Regions from separate parts of the Methylotenera versatilis 79 genome, predicted to be linked through region 3. Evidence: predicted binding sites of a transcription regulator. Region 3 holds the regulator's gene; each other region holds the start of a gene.
The links. The regulator sigma-54, encoded in region 3, starts transcription at its own class of promoters, with help from an activator protein. The targets are predictions, from matches to a motif close to TGGCACNNTTCCTGCT.
Positions count from the first base shown of each region.

Region 1: ssuD (FMNH2-dependent alkanesulfonate monooxygenase) is a predicted target of sigma-54. The motif match lies at 1,770-1,785, and genes of this name have one in related genera.
Region 2: METVE_RS0102275 (ANTAR domain-containing response regulator) is a predicted target of sigma-54. The motif match lies at 1,959-1,974, and genes of this name have one in related genera.
Region 4: METVE_RS0100020 (glycogen/starch/alpha-glucan phosphorylase) is a predicted target of sigma-54. The motif match lies at 1,488-1,503, and genes of this name have one in related genera.

Region 1 is NZ_ARVX01000001.1:2,088,020-2,091,205, forward strand. Features, by position in the region: gene METVE_RS0110100 (sigma-54 interaction domain-containing protein) at 1-242, opposite strand, end outside; gene METVE_RS0110105 (acyl-CoA dehydrogenase family protein) at 239-1,447, opposite strand; gene METVE_RS12910 (hypothetical protein) at 1,591-1,719, opposite strand; gene ssuD (FMNH2-dependent alkanesulfonate monooxygenase) at 1,852-2,997, shown strand; gene METVE_RS0110120 (acyl-CoA dehydrogenase family protein) at 3,023-3,186, shown strand, end outside.
Region 2 is NZ_ARVX01000001.1:446,375-449,560, forward strand. Features, by position in the region: gene METVE_RS0102270 (ABC transporter transmembrane domain-containing protein) at 1-1,711, shown strand, start outside; gene METVE_RS0102275 (ANTAR domain-containing response regulator) at 1,986-2,564, shown strand; gene METVE_RS0102280 (CmpA/NrtA family ABC transporter substrate-binding protein) at 2,888-3,186, shown strand, end outside.
Region 3 is NZ_ARVX01000001.1:648,773-651,958, forward strand. Features, by position in the region: gene hprK (HPr(Ser) kinase/phosphatase) at 1-443, opposite strand, end outside; gene hpf (ribosome hibernation-promoting factor, HPF/YfiA family) at 456-818, opposite strand; gene METVE_RS0103395 (RNA polymerase factor sigma-54) at 976-2,550, opposite strand; gene lptB (LPS export ABC transporter ATP-binding protein) at 2,563-3,186, opposite strand, start outside.
Region 4 is NZ_ARVX01000001.1:2,642-5,827, reverse strand. Features, by position in the region: gene htpG (molecular chaperone HtpG) at 1-1,353, shown strand, start outside; gene METVE_RS0100020 (glycogen/starch/alpha-glucan phosphorylase) at 1,555-3,186, shown strand, end outside.

The DNA of each region.
Region 1 (3,186 bases), 1.4 Mb from region 3:
TCTTTGCCTGTGCCTGTTTCACCAATAATCAAGACATTCGCATCGCTTGGTGCAATCATCTTAATGCGCGCAAGTAGTGCGACCGATTTTGGGTCTTCAAACACTTGCGCCGTGGCTCTAATCGATTTAGTCAGCGATTGCGAATTAGGCAAGGTCAATAAACTGGTTTCTCGCTCATCCTGCGCCGAATAAGTAGTGACTTCAGACGAGGAATCAAAAAATCTAGTGTTTATAATATTCATGAGTAAAATGTGGGCTCAGGGTAGCGATTATTCAATGCCCATTCGCCGAGTTCCTTAATTTTATAATCCAAAGGGTCATGCAGTGTATGCGTTCTCAGGTTGCGCCAATGTCTATCAAGCCTCAGGCCTGCATGGGTTGCTCTTGATCCTGTCACTTCAAACATTCTGCTGGTAATATCTAATCCCGTTCTAGTCGCCATGACCTTTGCTGCACTGATACAGGTCGCTACTTGCCCACGTTCATCTTCTGTTAATGCCGAATCCTTTTGCCATGCGGCATCCAGTTTATGGGCAGCTAAGTCGCTTAGTGCTTTTGTTGCCTCAATCCCAACAAAAAAATCCCCATAATGCCCTAGAATATAAGGGTCTTGACTGGTGCTGGCAATGTTAGAAGTGTGCCAAGGTTTGGCTTCTTTTAACGTATATTGTTTTGCATCTGCAAAAGCACCTTCCGCAATACCCAAATATATATTGGTTAATATTAGTTGTGCAACTAATGGCCTTAAGCAAGAAAAAGGCGTACTTAAAGGGCCAGGATCATTTAACAACTCATTTTCCTCTACACGCACTTTTTCAAAATTAACGCTGCCGCTATCTGTTTGACGTTGTCCGATATTGGCCCAATCGCCCAGCACAGAAACGCCACTGCGCGCGGTTGGAATCGCCGCAATCACTAACTTCCCATCTATTTGTCGGATTGCAGAAGCAATCAACATTTCGGAATCGATGGCACCAGAGCAAAAGCTTTTTTTACCAGAAAACTCATGCCAGCCTGTAAAAGATTTAGAAATTGTTCTGTCATCTAACGGGTTAAGTGCATTGCCCCAAAACCAGTTCAGTTGCGCGGTTTGCTCATACCAACGTTGCCATTGTTCAGGTTTTGAGAATAAACGCACCGTAGCCAACATCAAATGTTGAAAGCCAAACACATGCGCAAGCGAGCTATCCGCTTTGGCGATTTCTCTTACAACCAGCAATGTTTCATGCCAGCTTGCGCCTTGTCCGCCATATTCTTTAGGAATAGTCAGTGACAACAGACCGCTTTCGCGCAGCATGTCTCTTTCCGCTTTAGGTGTGCCACCAAGATAATCGCGTTCTACCGCAGTTCTGGCGAATTCTGCCGATAATTTCTGTGCAATCTCTAGCGGACTATTGAATTGATCATCCGAAAGTATTGTATTAGTTGGGAATATGCTTAGATCCAAAACTTATATCCAGTTGTTTTATATATGGTTTTTATAGCACGTATTATGCCAGTTGATAGATTTTGCATAAATACTGCTGCAAAATCAGCATCAGTAAATCCATAAATGCTGTTTAACACTTACGGAATAAGGCTTTGAGCCAATCAACGATTAAACTTAAACAACATTCTTTCTAATAAAGAATCTGCAGCGCATAAGCCGATGCTGCATTTCAGCAGGAAAAGTGCTGCATTTGCAGCATATTGCTGAACAGGCTGCTGATTATGCAGCATGAAATGTACGGTGATGCACTTAAGCGTATGAATTCAATCAAATTTTTATATGGCACAGTCCTTGCCACTATTACTGCAACTTCGTAGCAACATTTGACTGCTGCATTCAGTATTTGGCATAAGGAAAACAATATGGAAATATTTTGGTTTTTACCAACACATGGTGACCAACGATATTTGGGTACTTCAATCGGCGCAAGACCAGCAACTTTTAGTTACTTGAAACAAATCGCACAATCGGCAGACAGGCTTGGTTATAAAGGCGTATTAGTGCCATCTGGGCGTTCTTGCGAAGACCCTTGGGTGGTCACTTCTGCATTAGTTAACGAGACTAAACAATTAAAATTCTTGGTAGCAGTGCGTCCAGGTTTTGTGTCACCAACGGTGTCAGCAAGAATGGCTTCTACGTTAGATCGTATTTCTGGTGGGCGTTTGCTGATTAACCTTGTGGCGGGTGGCGACCCAGCTGAGCAGCAAGCAGATGGCAGTTTTTTATCGCATGACGAACGTTACAAAGAAGCCGATGAATTTTTAGCCGTATGGAAAGCAGCGCTGACTGGCGAAACCATTAGTTTAGATGGCGATTACATTAAAGTAAAAGGCGCAAATATCCCAACCGGCTCAGTTCAAAAACCTTATCCGCCATTATTTATCGGTGGTTCATCAGATGCAGCGATTGAGCTTAGCGCTAAACATATCGATGTACATTTAACTTGGGGTGAGCCGCCACAGGCTGTTGCAGAAAAAGTAAATGTGGTGCGCGCAGCCGCTTTAAAACATGGCAGAACGGTTAAGTTTGGTATTCGATTGCATGTGATTGTGCGCGAAATCAGTGAAGAGGCTTGGCAAGCTGCCGATGATTTGATTTCGCATGTCACAGATGAAACCATTGCTGCTGCACAAGCAGCAGTTGCTAAATTCGATTCTGTCGGCCAACAAAAAATGACGGCGCTGCATAATGGACGACGCGACAAATTAGAAGTTGCACCGAATTTATGGGCTGGCGTTGGCTTAGTCAGAGGCGGAGCGGGCACTGCGTTAGTTGGTAACCCAGAAGAAGTCGCTGCCAGAATCAAAGAATATCAAGCCATCGGTATCGATTACTTTATTTTCTCCGGCTATCCACATCTGGAAGAATCTTATCGTGTTGCTGAATTGCTATTTCCATTACTGCCATTGGAAATTGATGGTGAGCATGAAGCCAGTATTAAAACCAATATGACTGGGCCGTTTGGTGAAGCGCTCAGCCAATCAACAAAACATGCTGCAGCGTCGTAAAGCATAAAGTTAGGATACAAACGTAATGAGCATAAACAGTAGTGAACTCTTAACTAAGCCAATTGAAACTAGGCCGACCGAAAATATTGAGCAAAAAAAAGTGTTAAGTAAAGCGTTAGGCAATGAGTTAAGTCCAAAATTTAGCCATAACTCGCAACAAAGCCCGCAACAAATCGCAGAGCAATTGAG
Region 2 (3,186 bases), 200 kb from region 3:
GGTTATCTTGTCATTTGTGTTGCTGTGTTTAGGCTCAGCCACTTTATTACTGGTGCCACTCGCCTTTCGCGATTTAATCGATTTTGGCTTTATCAGTAATCCATCTGCCGTAAAGTCAGGCACGGGCTTGTTAGGTGGTTTGAGTTTGAACGGCCATTTTTTGGTGATGTTCGTATTAGCGGGATTTTGGGCGCTGATGATTTCCATGCGCTATTACAATATTTCGTGGGTGGGCGAACGCGTCACAGCCGATTTACGCAGTGCGGTTTATGGACGTGTGATGACGCAAAGCCCGCAGTTTTTTGAAACCACGCAAACAGGCGAAGTGCTATCACGTTTAACCGGCGATACCACGCTGATTCAAACCGTAGTTGGCAGCTCAATTTCGATGGGTTTACGCAGTTTGTTTCAGTTTACTGGCGGCATGATCATGCTGGCAATAACGAATTTTTACTTGTTTTCACTGAATATTGGCTTAATGTTATTGTTAATTCTGCCGATTATCTTGATTGGGCGCAAAGTTAAAAAACTGTCTCGCGAATCGCAAGATCGTATTGCAGACAGCTCCGCAATGGCAGGTGAAATATTGAATGCCATGCCGACTGTACAATCGTACACGCAAGAGCAAGCGGAGATTTCACGTTTTAGCAAAAGCGCAAATATCAGTTTTAACACCGCATTAAAACGCGTAAAAGTGCGCGCTGGATTAACGCTATTAATGGTGACGGCGATACTGGGCACGATTATTTTTGTGCTATGGATTGGCGCAAGACAAGTAAGCGCTGGCAGCATGACAGGCGGTGAACTGGCTTCATTCGTGCTCTACGCATTAATGGTGGCTGGCGCAGTCGGCACAATGGCGGAAGTGTGGGGAGAAGTGATGCGCGCGGCGGGTGCGACAGAGCGTTTATTAGAATTGCTACATGCCGATGCCGCGATTACAGAACCTGAGAACGCACAAACTTTAATCAACCCAACGCAAGCAAAAATCGAGTTTAAAAGCGTCGTTTTCCATTATCCATCACGTCCACAAATTGCGGCTTTAGATGGCATTAACTTAACGATTGCAGCAGGTGAAACAGTCGCGTTAGTCGGCCCATCTGGCGCAGGAAAGACCACTTTATTCCAATGTTTATTGCGTTTTTATGAGCCAACTTCGGGCGAAATCACCATTAACGGCCAAGCAATCAATTCGCTCAGCTTAACCAGTTTGCGCGGCAATATCGCAATCGTCCCGCAAGATGCGGTGATTTTTTCTGCCAACGCGCTAGAAAATATTCGTTACGGTAAACCCAGCGCGACGGATGCAGAAGTGCTGGCGGCGGCTAAAGCGGCACAAGTCGATGAATTTATCCAGAAACTGCCAGATGCTTATCAAACATTTTTGGGCGAACGCGGCACGCGTTTATCTGGCGGCCAGCGTCAACGTATTGCGATTGCGCGCGCGATATTAAAAGACGCGCCGATTTTATTATTAGATGAAGCCACTAGCGCGCTGGATGCAGAAAGCGAGATTCTGGTTCAGCAAGGTTTGCAAGCCGCGATGCAAGGCCGCACCACTTTAATGATCGCGCACCGATTAAGCACGGTACAAAAAGCGGATCGTATTATCGTATTAGAAAACGGGCATATCGTTGAAACAGGCAGCCCGGCAGAATTACGCGAGCAAGCAGGCTTATATGCACGCTTGGCTAAACTACAACTAGCATAACGTATCTAATTGCTTTAATTAATCGATATGAATATCGCTGATTTAATGCCCGATTAAATGCGCGCATTATTCTGAGTTAACGCTTAAATTTCAGCCATTTTCAGGAATTTCCCCCTAGTTATTCAGTTAAGTTCGGTGCGTTCGCACTTAATTTGTGCATGAAATGCGTGAGTTAGTGCACACTCACAGCCATATCTGCAATTAGATTAATCAACAAATTCAATCAGTTAATATAAAAAAATACAATTGGCATAGCCTTTGCTATGTACCAATCATGTTGAAGGTGATGATTGTTGATAATGACTTAATGCGTGTCAAACCATTAAAACAATCTTTGATTGATAATGGGTTTGAAGTGATTGCACATGTTGAAGATACCATCAATCTAGAAGCGAAATGTTGTGAAATTAAACCCGACATTGTGATTATTGATACCGATTCACCAACACGAGATACGCTGGAAAATATTTGTGTGTTGAGTATGCATGATGCGCGACCAGTGGTGATGTTTACCCACGATGGTGACAAAGAAAAAATTAAGGCTGCTACGCAAGCGGGTGTAAGTGCTTATGTAGTAGGCGATATTTCAAGTGAAAGGCTAACACCTGTGATAGATGCTGCGATAGCGAGATTTGAAGAGTTTAAAAATTTACGCACTGAATTAAACATTGCGAACACTAAGCTAGATGAGCGCAAAACGATTGAGCGCGCAAAAGGTTTGCTGATGAGACAGCGTATGTTAAATGAAGATGAGGCTTACAACCTACTGCGCAGTATGGCGATGAAAAAGAATATGAAGTTAGCGGATTTATCGCATCAATTGAATGAAGCGGCAAAGATGTTGATTATTTAATTAACTGATCGATTAGTAAATTAAGTAAGTTTGTAGCAGAGATTTTGTAACACCGATTTGTAATATTTAGTTTGTAGTAAATGCGCATGACCCAACGGTGGGTAATGCGATATTAAAATGATGCCAAAGTTGGCATCAATAGAAAGAAAAAGACAAAGACGTCTTAGTAGTGAGGTTTTAACCCTCATTGTTAAGGCGTCTTTTTTATTGGGTGAAACTTTTTGATGCAAAACTTTGGTTAAGGAATGAATGTGCAAAATCAAGATGAATTAAAAAATACCACAGCTGTTATTGGCACAGGTGTTGATAGCAGTGTAAGCAAAATGGACACGTTAAATACTGACCGTCGGCAGTTTTTTAAACACACCATCGCAGGTGCATTTGGAGCAGCGACCATGATGAATATCGTGCCAGCAGGCATTCAAAATATGGCGTATGCAGCGGGCAGCGATGCGCCAGAAATCACTGAAGTCAAAATCGGTTTTATTCCTTTAACCGATTGCGCACCGATTGTAGTGGCGGCTGAGATGGGTTTTGATAAGAAATACGGCATTAAGATTATTCCTGCTAAACAAGCCTCTTGGGCGGCGATTCGCGATAAAACCGTGAATGGCGAATTACA
Region 3 (3,186 bases):
ACTTCTATAAAAACGCCATGCAAACTGATGGTTTCTGCCATCGCAAGTTTTAAATAATGGCTTAATAAATCCATTAACTGCGGGCTTTGCATGGTGGAAGTGAATAATGGAATATGGTGAGTATTGGCTGCTGAAATTAATTCTTTCGGCGCTTTTTCACCATTTGCAACGACAACTGCGGCTAAATCGGTTGCGTATAAATTAGTAATAGCTTGCTGCATCGCAATAATGCTCAGACTATTTAGATAGTCCATTTCAGCGCAACCCAACACCTGCACACGGTTAGGATGTACGAAATTGAGATGGCCAATTAAAGCCAGAGAAGGCTTAGTGACTTTTTCGGAATTGAGTTGGTTATTGCCGCCATCAAGCCCTGCAATCCAGTGGAGTTTGAGCTTGAGGCGGGTTTCCTTGAAGAGTTCGGCTACGTTAATTTGAGCCATAGATTATTTAAGTTAGTTAAGAGTTGGATTTTCATCAATAGACGGATGTTGACCTATATCTTGATGTTTAACAGCACCATTCGCTTTATGATGACTGCCGTGTTTTTCTTTATGTTTGAGAACTTGGCGGTCTAGTTTGTCTGTCAACATATCAATCGCGCTATACATATTCTCATCGATGCACTCAGCGTGTAAATCATTGCCGGGTACGTGTAATGTAGCCTCTACTTTTTGAGCGAGCTTTTCTACACTCATGGTAACTTTAACGTCAATCACATGATCGAAGTGATTGCGAATTCTAACGAGTTTGCTCTGCACATATTCGCGCATTGCAGGTGTAATTTCTAAGTGATGCCCAGTTAATTGTAAATTCATGACTTGCTCCTTATTGAAATTGTTCTCCAAGTAAAGCTTGCCAATAAGTAGCACATCTTTACTCATCGAACAATTTAAGTGTACACCTTTGATTATTTTTTGCGAGGTGGTTTGAGCAGATTATTCAGTATTATTTGTAACGCTTTTGTAAAATTGCTTAAAGCGATTTGCGTAAATTCGCTGGCGGAATATTCAGCGATTCGCGATATTTTGCGATAGTCCGGCGCGCGACAATAATGCCTTGTTTCGCCAAAATATCGGTGATTTGATTATCTGACAATGGCTTTTTAGGCGTTTCTTCTGCGACCAATTGTTTAATCAGCGCACGAATCGCCGTGGCAGAAGCAGAGCCGCCAGCATCAGTTGCTACATGGCTCCCAAAGAAATATTTCAGTTCAAAAACACCGCGCGGAGTGAGCATATACTTATGCGTTGTTACGCGTGAAATAGTCGATTCATGCAACTCAAGCTCTTCTGCGATCTCACGCAAAACGAGTGGCCGCATGGCGATTTCACCATGCTCAAAAAAATTACGTTGGCGATCAACAATCGCTTGGCTAACGCGCAAAATAGTAGAGAAACGCTGCTGGATATTTTTAATCATCCATTTGGCTTCTTGCATTTGCGTTTGCAGATATTGATTCGAATTTTCGCGATTGCGCTTCAAAATGTCTGCGTACAATTGGTTAATACGTAGTTTAGGAATCACGCCATCATTTAACGTTGCAATCCAAATGCCTTTCACTTTTTTAACCAGCACTTCATGCTGAATAAAGTGATCGCGACTGAGTTGCGCAAAATCGCTACCTGGGCGCGGATTTTGCTGTTTGATTAAAGTTTGTGCGCCTTTTAAGGCGATATCATCGCAATTCAGCAATTTACGTAACTTAGCGAAATCCTTATTTGCCAATACCGCTAAATGTTGTTGAACAATGATTTTGGCAATGTTCAAAAAGTCAGTTTCTTTTGGCAGCACATTGAGCTGCAACAGTAGGCACTCTTGTAAATTGGTTGCCCCTAAACCTGGCGGATCCAAATGCTGAATCAGTTTTAGCGCAGTTTCTAGCTCTAGCAATTCAATTTCAAGCTCTTCTGGCAATAATTCTGCCATGTCAGCCAATGACTCTTCTAAATAACCATCTTCGTTGATGCTATCAATTAATAACAGCACCAGTGTCTGATCGCGATCAGATAAAGGCATTAACTTAAGCTGGCTTAATAAATGCTCGCGCAAACTAGCTGAGACGATTTCTTGTCGCGTGTAGTCGCCATCATCATCGTCACTATTATTCTGACGCCCGCCTTCATCCCAGTTACTCGCGCTGCCATATTCTTCGTAATTTTCATCAAAATCAGTTGCTGAAAAATCTTCTCCTGCACTGGATTCTTGCGGCGCATCAATCGATTCTGTGTTTTCTTGGGAGTTAGTCGTGCTGGTTTCTTGATAATCTAAACTATTAAAAGCATCTGGTTCATCAACATCGGCGGCTTGTTTGCCATCAGCATCCAAGTTGTCATTATCGTTATTTTTTTGCAATACACTATCGTCGAAACCTGCATCTGCCTCACCATCTTCGCCATCGACCAGCTCTAACAATGGATTCTCTTGCAAAATCACATCTAGCTCTTGATTTAGCTCAAGGCTCGATAATTGCAGCAAACGAATTGATTGCTGCAATTGCGGCGTTAACGCCAAATTTTGCGACATTCTAAGTTGTAGATTTTGCTTCATAAATACTTGAGGCTAGAGCCTGAAATCTTTCCCTAAATACACTTCCCGCACTGCTTCGTTATTTACAATTTCTGCAGGATGCCCAGACGCAAACACCGTACCGTCATTTACAATATAAGCGCGGTCGCAAATACCTAAAGTTTCGCGCACGTTATGGTCTGTAATCAATACACCAATATTTTTGCTGCTTAAAAAACGAATAATCTTTTGAATATCTAAAACCGCGATTGGGTCGATACCAGCAAAAGGTTCATCTAATAAAATAAAACTAGGATTGGTGGCTAAACAGCGCGCAATCTCAACCCGACGGCGCTCACCGCCAGACAAACTGATTGCCGAACTGTTGCGAATATGCGTGATATGCAACTCTTGCAATAAAGACTCCAGCTGCGTATTTTTTTCATCTTCAGTTAGATTTTGCAGCTCTAAAATAGCCAATATATTTTCGGTTACGGTTAACTTACGAAAAATAGATGGCTCTTGCGGCAAATAAGCCAAGCCCATGCGCGCACGGCTGTGAATCGGCATGCGACTTAAATCTTTGCCATTCAGCAAAATACGTCCCGCATCCAACATTACCAATCCGACAATCATGTAAAAGCTCGTTGTCTTACCCGCGCCATTTGGCCCAAGCAA
Region 4 (3,186 bases), 650 kb from region 3:
TTAAACGATTGGCAATTAAAATCGATTATCCGCAAATATTCTGACCATATTACTTTGCCGATCGTGATGCTTAAATCGGAATGGAAAGAGGGCGCAGACGGCGCGGATGGTACGAAACTGCCAGGCGAAATGGTGACGACTGATGAGTTGGAAACCATCAATAAAGCTTCTGCACTTTGGGCGCGCAGCAAAAATGATATTACAACAGACGAATATAACGAGTTTTATAAACATGTTTCGCATGATTATGAAGCGCCGCTTGGCTATACGCACAGCCGTGTAGAAGGCAAACAGGAATATATTTCATTGTTATATATTCCGAGCAAAGCGCCATTTGACTTGTATGACCGTGAACGTCGTCAAGGCATTAAATTGTATGTGAAACGCGTATTTATTATGGAAGACGCGGAAAAGCTAATGCCACAGTACTTAAGATTCGTGCGCGGCGTGATTGATTCTGCTGATTTGCCTTTGAACGTATCGCGCGAAATTCTGCAAGATAGCCGCGATGTCGATGCGATTAAAAATGGTTCGGTTAAAAAGGTACTGGGTTTACTAGAAGAGCTAGCAAAAGATAAACCAGAGGATTACGCTAAATTTTGGACAGAATTTGGTCGCGTATTAAAAGAAGGTCCAGGCGAAGATTTTGCCAACAAAGATAGAATCGCTGGTTTATTGAGATTTGCTAGTACGCAAGCAGATACCGATGTGCAAAACGTCTCATTTGCTGACTATATTGGGCGCATGAAGCCTGAGCAAGAAGCGATTTACTATATTACGGCGGATACTTTTGCTGCAGCGCAACACAGCCCACATTTGGAAATCTTCCGCAAAAAAGGTATTGAAGTGTTACTGATGAGTGACAAAGTGGATGAGTGGTTATTGGGCAGCTTAACCGAGTTTGAAGGCAAGAAACTGCAGTCAATCGCTAAAGGTGATTTGGATTTGGGTAAATTGGAAGATGAGTCTGAAAAAGAAGCCAAAGCAAAAATTGAGGAAGATGCGAAAAGTTTGATTGAGCGCATTAAAACTTCATTGGGCGATGCAGTGAAAGAAGTGCGTGTGACGCATCGCTTAACTGATTCACCAGCTTGTTTGGTGGCGGGCGAGCATGATGTTTCAGCTAATCTTGCGCGTATTTTAAAAGCCGCAGGACAAAATGCGCCAGATAGTAAGCCCGTTTTAGAGGTTAACCCTGCGCATAAATTGGTGAAACGTTTAGAGGCTGAAGCCGATGAAGCTAAGTTTAAAGATTTAGCGCATTTGGTTTTTGATCAGGCTTTGCTGGCAGAAGGTGGTCAATTGAACGACCCTGCAAGTTTTGTGCGACGCATGAATAGTTTATTAGTGTGACCTAATATTTATTCTGCATTAATTTAGTTGTAGTTTGAAAATATTTAAGCCTGCTATTAAAAGCAGGCTTTTTTATTATTTGGACATAAAATTAAATATTCAAACTTGTCCCAAAACAGATTGTCATAAAACATTGGCTTGGTATTTGCTAAAATACATTCATCGGTAACCGTTCAGTATTCTTCAGAAAGCCATATTTAAATGAAAAACACGACTAAACCTGCAAAAAAAGAAACCACCGTTTTGCCCAAATTAACGCCTATTAAACAGGCGTTACAAAACCACTTAATCTTCTCATGCTTTAAGACAGACAAGGTTGCGACGGCCAGAGATTGGTATCACACCGCTGCTTACACCGTGCGCGATCATGTGGTTGAGCGTTGGGTTAGAACGTCTGCATCCTATTATGATCATGACCCTAAACGTGTTTATTACCTCTCATTAGAGTTTTTAATTGGTCGCATGCTGACAAACGCTGCACTTAATTTGGGCATTAAAGATGAGTTAAGCGACAGTTTAGGTGCATTAGGTCGCAGCATGGAGGCCGCCGCAGAAATGGAAAATGATGCGGCTTTGGGAAATGGTGGTTTAGGTCGTTTAGCTGCTTGCTTTTTAGATTCAATGGCCACCATGGATATACCTGCGACTGGCTACGGTATTCGCTATGAATACGGTATGTTCAAACAATCTATTGAGCACGGCCAACAAATGGAAAACCCAGATAATTGGCTACGTTACGGCAATGTGTGGGAATTTCAACGTCCAGAGGCTACATACGATATTAAGTTTTATGGGCACGTAGTGCCAGTGAACGATGAGCATGGCGTGAGGCATCATTGGTGCAAGGCACAACATGTTGTTGCGATGGCCTATGATATTCCCGTGCCAGGCTACGGAACTGATACCGTCAATAATCTAAGGCTTTGGAGCGCGAAAGCGACGAAAGACTTCGATTTGCACCAATTTAACGATGGCAATTATGAGCAATCGGTAGAAGAGCGCACTGATTCGGAGACGATTTCAAAAGTCTTATATCCTAACGATTCATCTGCATCCGGGCGTGAGTTGCGATTAAAGCAACAATATTTCTTCGTATCAGCTTCTATTCAAGATATTCTGCGTCGATTTACCACCACGCGTGAGGTGAAAACGGAGAAAGACTGGGCTGATCTGCCAAACAAAGTCGCCATCCAGCTTAACGACACCCATCCAGCGATTGGTGTGGCGGAAATGATGCATCAACTGGTTGATATTCATGGCTTGGCATGGAATTTTGCTTGGGATTTAGTTGTTAAGATATTTGCTTACACTAATCATACTTTAATGCCAGAAGCGCTTGAAACTTGGTCTGTGGACTTGTTCGGTAGTTTGCTGCCGCGTCATCTGGAAATTATCTACGAAATCAATAAGCAGTTTATCACCATGGTGAATCATCATTTTCCTGGCGATACAGACCTCATCAGACGTGTTTCGATTATTGATGAAACGCATGGCCGCCGCGTACGCATGGCACATTTGGCGGTAGTTGGCAGTCATACAGTGAACGGCGTGGCAGCTTTGCATAGCGAATTATTAAAAACCACACTGTTTGCTGATTTCAATAAAATCTACCCGAACAAACTTACCAATGTGACGAATGGGATTACGCCGCGTCGCTGGTTGAATCAAGCTAATCCGCAACTGACTAGCTTAATTACTAAAGCCATTGGCGATGGCTTTCAAAAAGATTTGACGCAACTGGTTAAGTTAACGCCTTTAGCCGATGATAAAGACTTCCGTAAAGCATTTCGTGCAGTAAAACAGGATAGGAAGTTACGCCTGGCGCATAAAATT